2 regions of the Alkalihalobacillus pseudalcaliphilus genome follow, and region 2 is predicted to be linked to the other one. Evidence: a T-box and tRNA genes for the amino acid it is inferred to sense, from the RefSeq annotation. Region 2 holds a T-box; the other holds one or more tRNA genes.
The links. The T-box of region 2 lies ahead of glyQ (glycine--tRNA ligase subunit alpha). A T-box ahead of a tRNA ligase gene usually reads a tRNA of that ligase, here a tRNA-Gly.
Positions count from the first base shown of each region.

Region 1 (9,076 bases), on a different contig from region 2:
TTTGTTTAACCCTTTTTAATGATTTCATCTTTTTTTAAACCTGTCACTGCCCCAATTAATTGAACATCAATACCGTAATCAAGCATACATTCAGCAACTTCTATTTTTGTCTTTTGTTTGGTCGTATAACGAACATATTCTAAGAGGTCGAGTAATTCCTTCTCATTAGTGGTATGATAAGATGACATAAGAATGGCTCCTTTTTTAATGGTCCTTCTTTCATTTTACAAACATACGTTCTTATTTTCAACTGTTTATCCTTCTAAAATTAAAAATAAAAAAAGTTGTAAAAAGGCTTGTCTTTTTTAATCTATTTGGGTATAATATTTTTTGTCAGTAAGGAATTAATGAAGTGGCCCGTTGGTCAAGCGGTTAAGACACCGCCCTTTCACGGCGGTAACACGGGTTCGAATCCCGTACGGGTCACCATATATTTTTTTACATACAGTTATAACTTTTGACTGTTAACAAGGAGAAGCGAGAAGATCGAGGATTAGGAAGTGTTCGAAAGAAGGAGCGTACCTCCGTACGTGACTGAAAGAGAATCACGAACTAGCCGAAGAAATTCGAAGCTAAAAGGACTGTTAACAAGGAGAAGCAAGAAGATCGAGGATTAGGAAGTGTTCGAAAGAAGGAGCGTACCCCGTACGTGACTGAAGGAGAATTACGAACTAACCGAAGAAAATCGAAGCTTATCCGCAGTTAAAATGGAGGATTAGCTCAGCTGGGAGAGCACCTGCCTTACAAGCAGGGGGTCGGCGGTTCGAACCCGTCATCCTCCACCATTTTATTTTATACACCTTATCTATGCCGGCCTAGCTCAACTGGTAGAGCAACTGACTTGTAATCAGTAGGTTGGGGGTTCAAGTCCTCTGGCCGGCATCTTTTGTGGAGGGGTAGCGAAGTGGCTAAACGCGGCGGACTGTAAATCCGCTCCCTCCGGGTTCGGCGGTTCGAATCCGTCCCCCTCCACCATTTGTTTTATTGGGCTATCGCCAAGCGGTAAGGCAACGGATTTTGATTCCGTCATGCGTTGGTTCGAATCCAGCTAGCCCAGCCATTAGAGCCATTAGCTCAGTCGGTAGAGCATCTGACTTTTAATCAGAGGGTCGAAGGTTCAAGTCCTTCATGGCTCATACTTAGAATGCTGCTTAATAGATTAAGCAGCATTTTGTTTAGCGGAAGTAGTTCAGTGGTAGAACACCACCTTGCCAAGGTGGGGGTCGCGGGTTCGAATCCCGTCTTCCGCTCCAAAAATTGAGGGGCCTTAGCTCAGCTGGGAGAGCGCCTGCTTTGCACGCAGGAGGTCAGCGGTTCGATCCCGCTAGGCTCCATATTTATATAAAACTCTAAGAATGAGGTAGTCCTTGTTCTTAGAGTTTTTTGATCGGTTTGTTAGGACTTATAGATTGGTTTGAATTGTTAGGAGCATGGAAGGAAATAGGGTCGATCATGTCGAGTTAGTGTTGGTCGACATGATGTAGGTTGAAAAAGGACCGGATCATGTCGATGAAAAGCAATGGTCGACATGATGCAGGTTAAAAAAGGACCGGATCATGTCGATGAAAAGCAATGGTCGACATGATGTAGGTTGAAAAAAGGACCGGATCATGTCGATGAGAAGCAATGGTCGACATGATGTAGGTTGAAAAAGGACCGGATCATGTCGATGAGAAGCGTTGGTCGACATGATGTAGGTTAAAAAAGGACCGGATCATGTCGATGAGAAGCAATGGTCGACATGATGTAGATTAAAAAAGGGACGGATCATGTCGATGAGAAGCGTTGGTCGACATGATGTAGGAGGAAAAAAGGCCGGATCATGCCGATGAGAAGCGTTGGTCGACATGATGTAGGAGGAAAAAAGCCGAGATCATGTCGATGAGAAGCAATGGTCGACATGATGTAAGTTAAAAAAGGACCGGATCATGTCGATGAGAAGCGTTGGTGGACATGATGTAGGAGGAAAAAAGGCCGGATCATGCCGATGGGAAGCAATGGTGGACATGATTTAGAGAGAAAAAAGGCTATAACATGTCGACATTACATAATATTTCAGAGCATCGAACAAATCTCTAAAGTTCGTCCCTTACTCACAGCTCAGCTTTTGATTCCCCTCATGTTTAATGTTTTATTTTATGATATAGCAGCAGCTGCTATATCTATCTCTATCATTACAAATGGGCACTTTATTCAATCTTGAAGAGGGTACTATGTGACTTTAGGATGAAAATTCAAATTAATCTTAAAACTTAGTTGACACATCGGATTTGTTTGAATAGAATGTCGGTATAGCTGACAACAGTTAGTATTCATTGTTTTTATACCTCCAAAAAAGTGTATCATCGAAGTGCTGAAGGTAAGTAACTTCATATTGTAAAAAGTGTCTGATTGGATCACCAAAAGCACTTTTCTTTCTGGTTATGGAAAGAGAAGTGCTTTTTTATTTTCTGGAAAAGGCGGGATTGTGATGAGGCTAATAAGATTTTTAACTTTGCTAGTAGGAGTCATGCTGATAGGAGGCTGCCAAGCTACTAGCTCGTCGAGTGAAGAGATTACTTCTATTTCGATTGGATATCAGAAGTTTGGAACTTTGAACATTTTGAAAGCGGAGGGGGCTTTGGAGGAAAGGCTGGAGGAATTAGATATTGATGTTGAGTGGCATGAGTTCCCTGCTGGGCCACAATTACTGGAGGCTTTGAATGGGGGTAGTATTGATTTTGGTCATACGGGAGAGGCGCCGCCGATTTTTTCTCAGGCTGCCAATGCACCACTTATTTATATAGGTAACGGTCCTGGTTCTCCAAAGGGCGAGGCAGTAATTGTCCAGAATGATTCTGATATTCAAGAAGTTACAGAATTAAAAGGAAGAAAGGTCGCTCTGAATCGAGGTTCAAATGTGCATTATTTGCTCGTGAAAGTACTAGAGGAATCAGGGTTAACGTTAGATGACATCGAGGTGGTTTATTTACCGCCAGCCGATGCTAGAATCGCTTTTGATCGTGGAGATGTCGATGCGTGGGTCATTTGGGATCCGTTTTATGCAGAAGCTGAGGTCAATTTAGAAGCTAGGGTGCTTCGTGATGGAACGGACCTAGTTGCAAATCGTGAATTCCTTCTCGCTGAAGAGAATTTCGCCAAAAATCATGATGATGTGATTGAAGTTATTTTAGAGGAGCTACGGGCAGTAGAGATTGAGGCGGAGGCGAATATTGAGGAGACGGCGGCATTTTTAGCCCCTGAAGTTAATATTGAGCAAGCGATTTTAAAAAAGGTGTTAGAGCGAAGAGGATTCGGAATTAAAAGAATAACAGACGATGTAAAGCTAGACCAACAGGAAATTGGCGATATCTTTTTTGAACTTGAATTAATTCCAGAGGCTATTGATATTAACGATGTCGTTTTGCCAAAATAATTGATTAATAAAATTTGGAAAGTAGGAAGGGAGTAGTGATGAATGAACGTATTATGGTTTTTGCCAACACATGGTGACGGTCGTTATTTAGGTTCTACAGTAGGAGGGCGCCCTGTCACTTATGCTTATTTAAAACAGGTGGCACAAGCGGTTGATCAGTTAGGGTATTACGGGGCGTTGCTGCCAACTGGTTCTAATTGTGAGGACTCGTGGATTACCGCAGCATCACTTATTTCGGAGACAGAGAGGATGAAGTTTCTTGTCGCGGTTCGTCCTGGGTTAATGTTACCAACCGTGGCGGCTAGGATGGCAGCGACATTGGATCGGCTCTCGGAAGGGCGTCTATTAGTCAATGTGGTTACAGGTGGAGACCCGGTTGAACTAGCGGGGGATGGTGTGCATGTAAATCATGCAGAACGGTATGAGATAACCAAGGAGTTTTTACATGTTTGGCGTCAACTGATGGACGGAAGGAAAGTTCAATTCCAAGGCCAACATTATGATATTAAGGAAGGTCAATTAAAGTTTCCGCCAAAGCAGAAGCCGTATCCAGCTTTATATATTGGAGGTTCATCTGAGGCGGCGATGGAAATAACTGCTGAACATATTGATGTTTTCTTAACATGGGGTGAATCACAAGAACAAGTAGCGAAAAAAATAGCGAAGGTAAAGGAATATGCAGCAGCGACAGGTCGAACGGTGCGCTTTGGAATTCGATTACATGTCATTGTTAGGGAAACGGAGGAGAAAGCATGGGAAGCAGCGGAGGAGCTTATCCAGTATATACGTGATGAGGATATTGAAGCGGCTCAAAAAGTTTTCTCACGTTTTGACTCTGTTGGGCAAAAAAGAATGTCTTCCTTAAACAAAGGGAGCAGGGAATCGCTAGAAGTTAGTCCGAACTTATGGGCGGGTGTAGGGCTTGTCCGAGGAGGTGCGGGTACAGCTTTAGTGGGTAGCCCAGAAATTGTTGCCGCAAGAATGAAGGAGTATGAGCAGTTGGGGATTGAAACTTTTATTCTTTCTGGCTATCCGCATCTAGAAGAGGCTTATCGTTTTGCAGAGCTCGTTTTTCCGTTGCTAGAAGTATCAAAGAAGGTTGGAGAGGATACACAATGGCTTAGCCCTTTTGGTGGAATTGCTGCAAGATAATGATGAAAATGAAGAGTGGTGATTGAATTGCGATTTGTTAAGAAAGTAGCCCCTTGGCTTTTACCGATTAGTTTATTACTTATTTGGCAGTTCTTTGCTTATTTTGATTGGATTTCTTCACGTGTTTTGCCGGCTCCCTCCGATATTGTCACTTCAGCTATTCGATTGGTTAGTAGTGGAGATATGTTTGAACATATTTGGGTTAGTACAGAACGAGCTTTGCTTGGGTTAGCGATTGGTGGGACGATCGGTTTTATATTTGGCATTCTTAATGGTGTGTCAAAAGTATCGGAGACAATCTTTGATTCTTCTATACAAATGGTTCGTAATATCCCACATCTAGCCCTCATTCCTCTCGTTATTTTATGGTTTGGGATAGGAGAGCAAGGTAAAATCTTTTTAATTGCTTTAGGTGTGTTGTTTCCCATTTATCTTAATACCTTCCATGGTATTCGATCTGTGGATAAACAATTGATTGAGATGGGGAAAAGTTACGGACTAAAGAAAGTAGCATTATTTACTCATATTATTTTACCTGGTGCACTTCCTTCGATTTTAGTGGGGCTTCGTTACGGATTAGGAATCATGTGGGTGACACTCATTGTCGCAGAAACCATCTCTGCTCATGCAGGTATTGGGTATTTAGCGATGGATGCCCGTGAATTTATGCAGCTAGACGTTGTCATGTTAACGATTATTTTGTATGCATTATTAGGTAAATTGTCAGATTGGATTGCAAAATTATTAGAGTACCGCTTTTTAAAATGGAATCCGAGTTATCAAAAATAAGGAGGCGTTATTATGAGTGACCAACCTTCTTCTTTGCAAGTGAACCATGTCGCAAAATCCTTTGTTAAGGAAGAGGTTTTGAAAAATATTAACTTAGCTATCGAACCGGGGGAATTCGTCTCAATTGTTGGTAAAAGTGGATGTGGCAAGTCAACTTTACTTCGTTTGTTAGCTGGTTTGGATGAAGTGACGAGTGGCGTTATTCAATTAGGAGAGAAAAGGATAGAAGGAATTCAGGAAGAGGTACGTATCGTTTTTCAAAATGGTCGATTGTTGCCGTGGAAAACCGTATTAGATAATGTTGGCTTAGGACTTAAAGGAGATTGGAAAAAAAGAGCCATTCAAGCTTTGAAGAGCGTCCAATTAGAAGAAAAGCAAAACGAATGGCCGGCCTTATTATCAGGGGGTCAGCAGCAAAGGGTATCATTAGCTCGTGCCCTCATGCATCAGCCTTCCATTATGCTATTGGATGAACCGTTGGGTGCATTAGATGCATTAACTCGCTATGAAATGCAAAATTTAATAGAGAGGTTATGGATAGAACAGGGATTTACAGCCGTTCTAGTCACACATGACATTGAAGAAGCTGTAGCCTTATCAGACCGAGTTATTTTGATAGAGGATGGTATCGTTGCTTTTCAACAAAAAGTCCGATTGCCAAGACCACGTAATCGAACAAATCCAACATATACTCAATTGGTTGATACGCTTTTGCGTCGTGTCCTAGAAGAGGGTGACTCAATCTCGATCGCGGAAGCTTGAAGCGACCAGGAAATGTGATACCGGTCATGAGGAATGATCAGTGTAAAGGGCGGCATGTCGTTTGGATATGAAAAGATTGTAACCCTCGTTATGACATAAGGTAGCTGAGGTTGTTATAAAAGGGAAGTAAAGGTATCTTCGAGCTGAAAATAGCTACAAAGATGCCATTAAGACCCTTATAATCATGAAATAAAGGGTTTTCTCCACAAAAAGTTAGTAAGAATGAGAGTGGTTCAATGCAATGCCTCCGAACCCTTGCCAAAAGAATTACTAAAATAGAGAGCCGGTATGCTTTTATTCAGACTGCCCCACCTGTAGCCTTTTTGCATGAACAATTTAAAACCCGTCGACATTCATTTGTCGACGGGTTTTAAGCTTTTTATTATCGTCTTTTCATATATCGTTCATGGATTCATAGTAGGATTTGTGCTGTTAAGAGGTGCGTGCCACAGTGTTGTGATATTCATGAATTAACAAATCTAATTGCTGGCTGCAAGCGATCATGTCTGTTGATTGCAGGTCAGTATGAAGGGCCATTTTATTGAGCTTATCACGACTCTCTTCAATGTCAATTAATAGTCTCTCGACTGATTTATTATTCTTCATCGCTGTGATCCCCCTTGCAATATTAGTGAATTCATATTCTTGCTTGTGAATCTATTTCCCGAATTATCTTATTAATAAACATAAAAAGGAAGAAATTTAGAAAAAACATGGTAAAATAAAAATAAGTGAAACTTGTGTCCGATTTGTACGTAAACGATAGTAGAGAAATTAGGGGATTTGCAATGGATCAATTAGTGAAAAGGATTATACGCGAAGTAAAAAAAGGTGATGAACAAGCATTTGCCGAACTAGTCGAGCTTTTTAAAGATAAAGTATACCAGGTAGCTTATCGCATGGTTGGGAATTCTTATGAAGCCCAAGATGTTGCTCAAGAAGCTTTTTTGCGAGCCTATACAAATATTGAGCAATATGATGTGAATCGGAAATTCTCTACGTGGTTATTTAGAATAGCGACAAATGTGGCGATTGATAAGTTGAGAAAGAAAAAGCCTGATTATTATTTGCAAGAAGAGGTACAAGGAGCAGAAGGTTTAACCTATGAATCCCAGATAACTTCTGATGAAGCACTACCTGAAGATCAGGTTGTGACTTTAGAATTACAGGAATGGGTTCAGGATGAAATTAACAAGCTACCTCCAAAGTACCGGACCGTTATTATTCTTAAATATATGGAAGACTTATCGTTAAAAGAAATATCCGACATACTAGATATGCCTGTTTCCACTGTGAAAACAAGAATTCATCGTGGTCGGGAAGCTTTAAGAAAACGGATGAAGGATTTATAAGGGGGTGGATGGTATGCAATGTGAACCTAAATACAACGAATTAATTGATAAATATTTTGATGAAGAAGTGACAAGCCAGGAAAAGCTTGAGTTATACAGACATATTGAGAAATGTGCAACTTGCCGTGAGCATGTCATTCAATTAAGGAAAGCCATCGCCTTTGTTCAAAGTGCTTCTCATATTGAGGCGCCGGCTGATTTTACGAAAAATGTTATGGCTAGTTTACCGAAGAAAAAGACAACGTCTAAATGGAAATTCCAGCTACGAAAACACCCATTAATGACGGCTGCTGCTGTTTTCTTTCTCCTCATGACGGCTAGTGTATTTTCGATGTGGTTCGATAAACAAGAAGGAATATCAGTGAGTGGTCCAGGAAATGTCGTCGTTGACCATGAATCAGGGCAAGTGATTGTACCTGAAGGAGTTGTGGTAAAAGGCGACTTAACCGTTCGAAATGGTGAATTAGTTGTAGATGGTGAAGTCCAAGGCGATGTCTTGCTTGTGAATAGTAAGCCATATATGGCCTCCGTTGGAAATGTGACAGGTGAAATTAGTGAGGTTAACCAAGTGTTAGAGTGGATTTGGTATCATGTAAAGACATTTTTCACGGAAGTCATTTCAATTACGAATCGATAAAAACGGATGAAATAAGTCTAAGTATATGGCAGGCATATATTTATATAGGGGGATCTCTGAGTGATAAACAGAGGTCTCCTTATTTTTGGATTTATCTTTGAGATGGGTACATGTAATAGAATCATCAATTTGTGGGTGTTTTCTATGTGAAATGGCATGCATCTGGACTATTGCGGCCGCAACGCGAGCTGTTTTCCCGTTGAAGTGGCTGTATATTCTCTTTTACGGTCACATCACACAAAGTTTCCCTATTGAAGTTGGCTGCATCGTATGCCATTTTCCATTTGATGTGAATCATACTATCACTTCGACTTTTTTTCACGCTCCGAAGTGGGGAAATAGGGCTACTTTTTAGGTTTGTCAAGGGAAAATATGCTATAATTGATGGTAGAGGAAAAATTAGGATGTTTCATCCTGTTTTTGTTCATACTAGATTGTAACCGTCACTTTCACATGAGTGTTACACGTTTTTACGAAGCTTTTCCTTGACATTGGAGGGGAATCAAGTATCGAGTGCTCATTTTTTGTGATAGAATGCTTATGAATAGCAAGTAAGACCTGACACTAGAATTTTTCTACATAAATGAGGCGACGGAGGGTGGCCATGTTTCCGTTTTTTGAGGATATTGTGATCTTAGAATATTTAGGGCAAATTGTAGATATTTTGCTCGTTACATATGTGATATATAAATTAATTATGATTATTAGAGGGACAAGAGCCGTACAGCTTTTAAAAGGAATTACCATTATCCTTGCGATCTGGTTCCTAAGTCGCTTTTTAGGGTTGCGTACACTTGAATTTATTATGACGCAAACGGTGACGTATGGGGTATTAGCTATTATTATTATATTCCAACCGGAGTTGCGAAGAGCACTTGAACAACTGGGGCGCGGACGCTTCTTTTCAGGCGGACGCAGTGCACAGCAAGAAGAGGTTAACCAGCGCTCGATTGAAGCGATGATTAAAGC
Region 1 is NZ_JAQQWS010000013.1:66,044-75,119, reverse strand. Features, by position in the region: gene PQ479_RS18875 (hypothetical protein) at 6-188, opposite strand; tRNA gene PQ479_RS18870 (tRNA-Glu) at 355-429, shown strand; tRNA gene PQ479_RS18865 (tRNA-Val) at 710-785, shown strand; tRNA gene PQ479_RS18860 (tRNA-Thr) at 810-882, shown strand; tRNA gene PQ479_RS18855 (tRNA-Tyr) at 891-975, shown strand; tRNA gene PQ479_RS18850 (tRNA-Gln) at 986-1,060, shown strand; tRNA gene PQ479_RS18845 (tRNA-Lys) at 1,064-1,136, shown strand; tRNA gene PQ479_RS18840 (tRNA-Gly) at 1,179-1,253, shown strand; tRNA gene PQ479_RS18835 (tRNA-Ala) at 1,262-1,334, shown strand; gene PQ479_RS18830 (sulfonate ABC transporter substrate-binding protein) at 2,471-3,415, shown strand; gene ssuD (FMNH2-dependent alkanesulfonate monooxygenase) at 3,458-4,567, shown strand; gene ssuC (aliphatic sulfonate ABC transporter permease SsuC) at 4,595-5,356, shown strand; gene PQ479_RS18815 (ATP-binding cassette domain-containing protein) at 5,369-6,118, shown strand; gene PQ479_RS18810 (aspartyl-phosphate phosphatase Spo0E family protein) at 6,551-6,724, opposite strand; gene sigW (RNA polymerase sigma factor SigW) at 6,907-7,470, shown strand; gene PQ479_RS18800 (anti-sigma factor family protein) at 7,484-8,107, shown strand; gene cdaA (diadenylate cyclase CdaA) at 8,712-9,076, shown strand, end outside.
Region 1: it encodes a tRNA-Gly, which carries the amino acid that the T-box ahead of glyQ (glycine--tRNA ligase subunit alpha) is inferred to sense. The anticodon was not compared.

Region 2 (9,076 bases):
TTAACGCTTCTACCGAACGCTTAAAATCTTCTTCTTTTAAGTGATTCATAATAACGTGGGCTTTCGCTAATAAAATCGTGATATAATTTGACGTTTCAATAACAGCATCAATGACATCATAACGAATACCTTTTTCTTGTAACAAGAACTTCACTCTTTGCCTAAAGAAACTTACTAATTCTTCATGAACCTCTGCTTTTGGACGCTTTAATAATCCTTTAGCTTCCATATCCGCTAAGCTCCATTCAACTAATTCTTCCAATGAGATGGCGAGTTCGTGCTCTAGAATAATTTGACAAACTCCCGTTGCTTGTCTTCTTAATGCATAAGGATCCTGTGAGCCTGTCGGAATTAATCCAATCGCAAAACATGAAACGATCGTATCAATTTTATCGGCAATACTTACGACAACTCCCTCTTTTGTCGTTGGTGTTTGATCTCCAGCAAACCTTGGCTGATAATGCTCGTTGATTGCTAAAGCAACTGCTTGTTGTTCACCAGCGAGCTCCGCATAGTTCTGACCCATTTTTCCTTGAAGCTCTGTAAACTCGTTGACCATTTGTGTAACCAAATCAAATTTAGCGATGCTTGCAACCCTTAATGTTCGCTCTGTGTAGTCCTTATCATAAGAGAGAGCTTTTGTTAACTTCTCTGACAGGTTCTCAATCCTTTTGACTTTATCTGCAATTGATCCTAACTCTTCATGATAGACGATATTTTTAAGCTTTTGTAAGAAAGTTTCAATTGGTGTTTTCTGATCTTCTTCATAAAAGAATACTGCATCGGCTAACCTCGCACGAAGAACCTTCTCATTTCCTCTCGCTACATTTTCAAGATGTGCATCATTTCCATTTCTAACTGTCACAAAATATGGCAGAAGTTCACCTTGTTCATTTTCAACGGGGAAATAACGTTGATGCTCTCTCATAGAAGTAATCAATACTTCCTTAGGTAACTGTAAAAAGCTTTCATCAAAATGACCAAATAGTGCCGTTGGATACTCAACTAAATTATTCACTTCTTCAAGTAGCTCCGTAGAAATCGGAATGTTCCATTGTTGCTGCTTCGCTATTTGGTTAATTTGGCTAACGATGATTCCCTTACGTTCTTTGGGATCGACTAGAACATATTGAGCACTAAGGGCTTCTTTATAGGAGCTTGGATTATTTATTGTCGTTTCCTCACCTAAAAAACGGTGTCCTCTCGTTACTTGAGCGGTTTGTACGCCTTCAATAGAGAACGGAATAACCTCATGACCATATATAGCAACTAACCATTGAATCGGTCTAGCGTAACGTAGCTGATACGTATGCCAGCGCATATTTTTAGGGAAATGCAAGGTCAAAATTAAGTCTTGAAGGTTTTCTTGTAGCAATTGAATGGTTTCTTTTCCAATTGTTCTTGTGTTGGCATAAATATATTCTACACCCTTAAGCTCTTGGAAAAATAATTCAGAAACGTCAACACCTTGCCCTCTTGCAAACCCTTGTGCTGCTTTAGACCAGTTCCCTTCTTTGTCTAAAGCAATTTTTTTTGCTGGCCCTTTGGCTACTTTTTCAATATCTGGTTGTTTTTCTTCTAAACCGTGAATCAGAAGAGCCAACCTACGCGGTGTAGAAAAAGACTCAATTTTATTAAAGGATAATTCCTGTTCTTTCAGCCATGTCGTTACTTTTTCTTCTAGTTGATTCATAGAATCCGTAATAAATCGTGCCGGTAATTCCTCTAATCCTATTTCTAATAAAAAATCACGTGTCGTCATGATTCAGCCTCCTCTTTTTTCAACATAGGAAACCCTAATCTTTCTCTTTCATCAAAGTATAACTTCGCACCCGTTCTCGCTAAATTTCTGACTCGACCAATATAGCCCGTTCGCTCTGTCACCGATATAGCTCCTTGGGCGTCCAATAAATTAAAGGCATGTGAACATTTTAAAATATAATCGTAAGCTGGGAACACGAGGTTTTCATCAAGAGCTCGTTTCGCTTCGGCTTCATACGTATTAAAAAGTCCAAATAGCATGTCTGCATCAGCAACTTCAAACGTATATTTTGAATGCTCGTATTCAGGTTGCTTGAAAATATCTCCGTACGTGAACCCTTCTACCCATTCAAGATCAAATACATTTTCTTTATCTTGGATGTAAGAGGCTAAGCGTTCTAGTCCGTATGTAATTTCAGCTGATACAGGACTTGCTTCAATACCCCCTACTTGTTGAAAATACGTAAATTGGGTAATTTCCATCCCATCTAACCAAACTTCCCAGCCAAGTCCCGCACAGCCTAAAGTCGGATTTTCCCAGTTATCTTCAACAAATCGAATGTCATGTTCAAGTGGATTAATTCCAAGTGCACGTAAGCTATCTAAATATAGCTCTTGAATATTAAGTGGCGATGGTTTCATAATCACTTGAAACTGGTGATGTTGATATAAGCGGTTAGGATTTTCACCGTAGCGCCCGTCTGCAGGTCTCCTTGAAGGCTCCACATAAGCGACATTCCATGGCTCAGGACCAATCGTCCTCAGTAACGTGTAAGGACTCATCGTCCCTGCTCCTTTTTCCGTGTCGTACGCCTGTAAAATCATACAGTTTTGTTTTGACCAAAACTCCTGCAATGTTAAAATCATCGTTTGTACATTCATTGCTTTTCCTCCTTCAGTTCTCACATCACATGAAAATATGGATAACAATGGAAGTCATCAAACACAAAAGAAACTCTTGTCCCTATGCTGATTCTTCCAGCATAGGGACGAGAGTTTCCCGCGGTTCCACCCTACTTATTTGCGAAAGCACTTCGCAAATCACTTTTTCCGTTATGCTCCAGAGTGCCTTCCTTATTGCTTTTATGCCCTAGCTTCCACTATCCTAGGTTCGCTTTCATAAATAAACAATAAGTACTCTTCTCTTTCTTCGCATCATACGTAGTATATATATTTTATATAAATAATATTCCAAAGTCAATGATACCCTTCAATAATAAATTAATTGATATTCAAAGAATATTGGAAAAGCCGTTTTATATAAACTTATAGGGATGATAAATATTCAAATAAGGAGTTGTTAAGATGAGTAGCGAGTTAGACTGGAGATTAAGTGATCCTTATGTTTATCAAAACCTATCAAACCTAGAAAATTCAACAATTGGTGTTCAAACAACTCAAGGTTCAGTTAGAGGTCAACTAACTCATGTTTACCCTGACCATATTATTGTAGAGATGGGTGACACCCCTTTTTACATCCGTACTCAAGAAATTATTTGGTTTTTTCCTGTCAAGAAATCATAGTCATCCAATCAATCTGTTCAGAAAGGTGGTTGAACAAACATGATGAAACGTATTAATAAACTCGCGATTGACTTACCGGTTCCGGAACACGGGGATATTGACGGTGCCTCTATTGTACAAGAGTTATTAGGTGGAGAATTTGGCGAAATGTCCACATTAAATAATTACATGTTCCAATCTTTTAATTTTCGCGGAAAAAAGAAATATAAACCCTTTTATGATCTAATCGCCAGTATAACCGCTGAAGAATTTGGCCATGTAGAATTGGTCGCAAATACAATTAATCTCATGTCATATGGTAATACTCACCCAGGTACACCTGATTCAGCTCCTCTACAAATCGGCAAAAATAAAAGGTACTCCTATCATTTTACGACTACAGCACAGACTGCTTTTCCTGGTGACGGCATGGGGAACCCATGGAACGGTAGTTATGTGCATGGGAGCGGTGCTTTAGTAGAAGACTTATTGCATAATTATTGTCTTGAAATCGGAGCAAGACTTCATAAAATGCGTGTATATGAAATGACAACTAATCCAACAGCAAGAGAGCTCTGCGGCTACCTTCTCGTTCGTGGAGGCACACATATTATTGCTTACGCAAAAGCTATTGAAGTAGCGACCGGTGTTGAAATAGGGAAGATGCTTCCTGTACCACGCCCTGACAATCATTCTTTTGACCATGCAAGAAAATATATGGACCAAGGCTTATACAACGTCCTTTATACTTGGGGTGAAGCGGAATATCGGGATATTAATCAAATCTGGAAAGGTAAAAATCCCGAAACAGGTGAGCAGCTTCGCGTCATTCATGGAACACCCGAAGGCGCACCTATTCCTGATTTTGAACCAAAACCAGAAATGTTTGTACCAGGATTAGACGAAGATGATTATCAAAAGATTCTTAAACGTTTAAAGTCCAATTTATAAGAAAAAAAGAGCAGATTTTAATTCTGCTCTTTATTTTTCTGGAGAAAGCGGACCTAATTTTTCGAGTTGATTTAAAAATCTCTTTGATTTTAGTGCAATTCCTACATATTCATCATAATACGTCGAAATAATTGTTCTAATTTCTTTTTTTGTTGTTTCTTTTAAAGAAATAACCCCTAATCGTTCCATATCCATATAATAAAATAGGCGTAATAATTTAGCCGTTTTTTCGTTTATCATGAAGGCGTATTCATCAAGGTGACGGCATTTCTCACATAAAAAACCTGCTTCTTTTATCGAAAAGGCTACAGGGATATTAGGTTGAGAACAGCTAGTACAAGCATCTATTTGTGGTTTTGCCCCTGCTTGGTCTAACATTTTCATTTCATAAATACTTAATAATACTTCTGGATCTACTCCTTCATCCAAGTAAAATAACATTTGTTGAATGAGATTAAATAGCGACGGGTTCTTTTCTTTTTCATCTGTAAGTCGATCTAACAACTCAATCATATAGCTCCCATATGCTGCTAAGAATAAATCATGCCTAATAGATTTATACGTATTAATAATTTCACCTTGACTTAATGTACTTAAGCCTTGGCTTTTTTGTATAAGATATTGACCATGAATAAAAAGCTGCGATATAGAAGCTACCCTACTTTTCGGTTTTTTAGCCCCTCTAGCCATAACCCCAATCTTTCCTAATTCCTTCGTAAACAAAGTAACAATTTTATTTGTTTCTCCATAGTCAGAGGAACGAATAACAATTCCTTCTACTTTTTGTAACATAATCAATCACCACTTTAAACAACATGGTGCAAATACGAGCTTAATGATTAGGAGGTGAGTTAAAATCCTCATTAAGTAATGTTATTTCTTGTTCGAATTGCTGATCTGAATCTCGTTCAATTTCTTTCATTAACAAATACATGTCAACATTTCCAGTCATCGAAAAAACTTTCCAAGAAAAATCGAGCACAACAGATTCCACCTTTCTTTGAAGATAACATTTAAAACACATCTTATCACTATCATGACCCTAGTTTGCACAATTCATGTTATGGAATAATTACTAATTTAATTTGCTTGACAACGCGTTTTTTTTGATTTTTGTATGGAATTTCGCTAACGCTGGAATGCGGAGTTCTACTCGTCGCTACCGAAAATCATGCTCCGCGTCCTATGGGGTGGCGCCGAACTAACTAGCTTCGCTAGTGGATTTCGGCTCTGCCACTACGTCCCATGGGAGTCTCCGCATGACTCGCCCGCTGGGTACTGCTGATACTCAAGTATAAAATCATTCTTACAACAAATATTTAAAAAACCAGAACAAAGTGAATGAAGAGTCAGCAAGATAAAAGCAAACGCCACTTTCGTGTTTGTTGCTGGCGAAGTAGATCGCACTGCCATGAGCGTTTTGTAAGACATTTAGGTTTGAACAAGGTAATAGCAGCTAAAATCAATGAACATACTTCCAATGGAAAATCTTAAAGTAAAGAACTACTATTGCTTTCTTTTTTACAACATATATTTATTATAATTGTTTGTGAGATCAAAAAACAATGGCTATTCGCACAGCCATTGTTAAAGTGAGAAAATAAAAAAGCCCATTTTTTTAATATTCATCATCCCTAAAGCCATAATCCCGTAAATGAGTAGCTTTATTACGCCAATCCTTTTGGACTTTAACCCAAAGCTCGAGGAATACTTTCGAGCCCAATAATGCCTCAATGTCCGCTCTAGCTTGTTTACCCACTTCTCTTAGTATCTTACCTTGTTTTCCAATAACAATACCTTTTTGTGAGTAACGCTCCACAATAATTGTCGCACCGATATAGACGGTGTCACTATTTTCCCTACGTTTAATTTGTTCAATCATAACTGCAATTGAGTGCGGCACTTCTTCACGGGTCATATGTAACACTTTTTCACGAACTAACTCCGCCACAATAAAACGTTCTGGATGATCGGTAACTTGATCACTTGGATAATATTGCGGTCCTTCATCTAAATAACTAATAATTTGCTCTAATAATGTATCAACATTATTACCTTGCAGAGCAGAAATTGGTATAATTTCTAGGAACTCAAGTTTCGTACGATACAAATCAATGACTTCTAATAGTTTTTCAGGATGAATTTGATCAATTTTATTAATAACTAAAAAAGTCTTAGCTCCTGATGCTTTTAAGCGTTCTATAATAAATTCTTCACCTGGACCAAAAGATTCAGTTGCATCGATCACATATAAGACAAGGTCTACTTCTCTTAACGTATTTTGTGCCACTTTCATCATAAAGTCGCCTAATTTATGTTTAGGTTTGTGAATACCAGGTGTATCAATAAAAACGACTTGCGCCTCATTAGTCGTATATACTCCTTGAACTTTGTTTCTAGTCGTTTGTGGTTTATCTGACATGATCGCAATTTTTTGTCCAATAACGTGATTAATTAATGTCGATTTTCCGACATTCGGTCGTCCAATAATGGACACAAACCCTGATTTGAAGCTTTTTTCTTTTTCGTTACTCATGTAAATCCTCCGATGTAAAAGCACCAGGTAAGAGGTCTATCACCTTGGTCTCCTGGATATCACCTTTTAAATTTGATAAAATTACCGGTGTTTCTTTTGAGCAAAGCTCAATTAATACTTGTCTACATGCCCCGCACGGTGAACATGGGCCTTCCGTATCAGCCACAACCGCTACTGCCTTGATCGCTTTTTTATTATCTGAATAAGCTTTAAATAACGCAGTCCGCTCAGCACAGTTGGATAAACCATATGAAGCATTTTCAATATTGGCCCCGTGTACAACTTCTCCACTTTCTAACAACAATGCGGCTCCTACAGCAAATTTTGAATAAGGAACATACGCATTTTCACGGGCAATAAGTGCTTCTTCTATTAGTTGTTCTTTTTCCATTTTATTTTTTCTCCTTTGTTTGAAAGTTGCTTAGAACTCAAGTGCTCTTCTTCGAAGATCGCTCCGGGAATGGGGGCACGCTTTCCGCAGGCGGGCGCTGAGCTAACCGGCTACGCCGGTGGATCTCAGCCTGCCCTTTCCTCCTGCAGGAGTCGGCCCCCATTCCCTCCGCTAAGGTTAGTGCGAACTCATTGATTAGGTCCCTACTCATAAAAAACAATATAAAAGTAATGAAGAACCAATAAATAATGAAGCAAAACCACACTTAGAATATCGTTCCGGCATTCAGGAAGACAAATATCAAATTGCCTGAAAGCTGAGTTGTTAAGGACTAATCGTCACTTCCAAATTTATTGGTAGCGAAATGAATTTGGCTTCGCTATGAGCATTTTGTACCCAAGTTGCTTCAAGCTGATAAACAAAATTCTACTTGCCGCTACCGAAAATCATACTGTTCGTCCTGCGGAGTGCCGCTGAATTGTTCGGCACAGGCAGCCGATCTCAAGCTTTGCCACTACGCCCTGCGGGAGTCTCCACCAGTTATGACTTTTCACAGTATATGAAACTTTTCCAATATAGGTGGGATAAATAATAAAGCCCCAATCACAATGGAAAATAGTGTGTAAACCAAGACAGCAGAAGCGGCGATATCCTTCGCCCTCTTCGCTAACGGATGAAAATCATTCGTGATTAAATCGACGGTACGTTCAACAGCTGTATTCATTATTTCCATCGAAAACATCCCGGCAATAACGAGTAATAAAATCATCCAGGAAGTTAAAGAAAATGAGAGCCAAGCTGCCATAGCCACGGTCAGTAGTGCAACAATCGCGTGAACTTGCATATTTTGTTCGTGCTTAATCACATGTTTTAGACCTTGATAAGCAAAATCAAATGAACGAAGGAGCCGCCTGAATCCTCTTTTATTCCTATCTTGTAAGGCCATAATCATCCAAGATGCTTTCTTGTTTAGCAAACATGGCTTTCTCTTCTACCTCACTCATATGGTCATAACCAAGTAAATGCAGAAAACCATGAACAACAAGAAAACCTAACTCTCGTTCAAATGAATGCCCGTACTCGTTAGCTTGTTCCTTAATACGTGGTACCGAAATAATAATGTCACCAAGAGCATTGGGTAAGCCTTCTGCGATGACCTCTTGTTCTCCTTCTCCCTGTTCATTTAAAGCAAATGAAATGACATCCGTTGGTTGGTCCTTGTCGCGGTACTCACGATTAATGGCCTGGATTTCCTCATCTGTTACAAAAGTAACTGATAATTCCACGTCACCCGTTAATCCCTCACTATGACCAGCATTTGTTACTAGCTTATCCACTAGTTGTAGTTGCTCTTCATTTAATGTTTCTGTTTCATCAACGATATCAATCGTCATTTTCATTTTTCTTATCTCCTTTTTTCTTCTCGTCATCGGGATACTCAATTCGCTGATGGAATGTCCCTTTTAAGGTTTCACAAATTGAAATCGCGACTTGGTCAAGTTCACGTAGAGTTAAATCAGATTCATCAAATTGACCATCTTCAAGTTTATCTTTAATAATCTTGCGGACAAGATTCACAATTTTATCAGGAGTTGGCTTTGAAATAGACCGAACAGCCGCTTCCACACTATCAGCAATTTGTACGATAGATCCAACCTTGGTTTGTGATTTTGGGCCAGGATACCTAAATTGAGTTTCAGGTAATTGCGTCTCACTATCTTGATTGGCCTTATGATAGAAGAACTTTAACAAACTTGTTCCATGGTGTTGTTCCGCGATATCAATGATTTCTTTAGGCATTTTATGTTCTCTCAGCATATCTGCTCCATCATATGGATGGGCAGTAATAATCGTTGTACTAAGCTGTGGAGAAATTTTATCATGGGGATTATCCATTTTCATTTGATTTTCAATAAAGAAATGCGGCCGTTTCG
Region 2 is NZ_JAQQWS010000001.1:910,839-919,914, forward strand. Features, by position in the region: gene glyS (glycine--tRNA ligase subunit beta) at 1-1,762, opposite strand, end outside; gene glyQ (glycine--tRNA ligase subunit alpha) at 1,759-2,643, opposite strand; T-box leader at 2,744-2,921, opposite strand; gene PQ479_RS04465 (YuzF family protein) at 3,067-3,285, shown strand; gene PQ479_RS04470 (manganese catalase family protein) at 3,325-4,215, shown strand; gene recO (DNA repair protein RecO) at 4,246-5,007, opposite strand; gene PQ479_RS04480 (YqzL family protein) at 5,048-5,197, opposite strand; gene era (GTPase Era) at 5,834-6,751, opposite strand; gene PQ479_RS04490 (cytidine deaminase) at 6,744-7,142, opposite strand; gene PQ479_RS04495 (diacylglycerol kinase family protein) at 7,693-8,118, opposite strand; gene ybeY (rRNA maturation RNase YbeY) at 8,072-8,542, opposite strand; gene PQ479_RS04505 (HD family phosphohydrolase) at 8,526-9,076, opposite strand, start outside.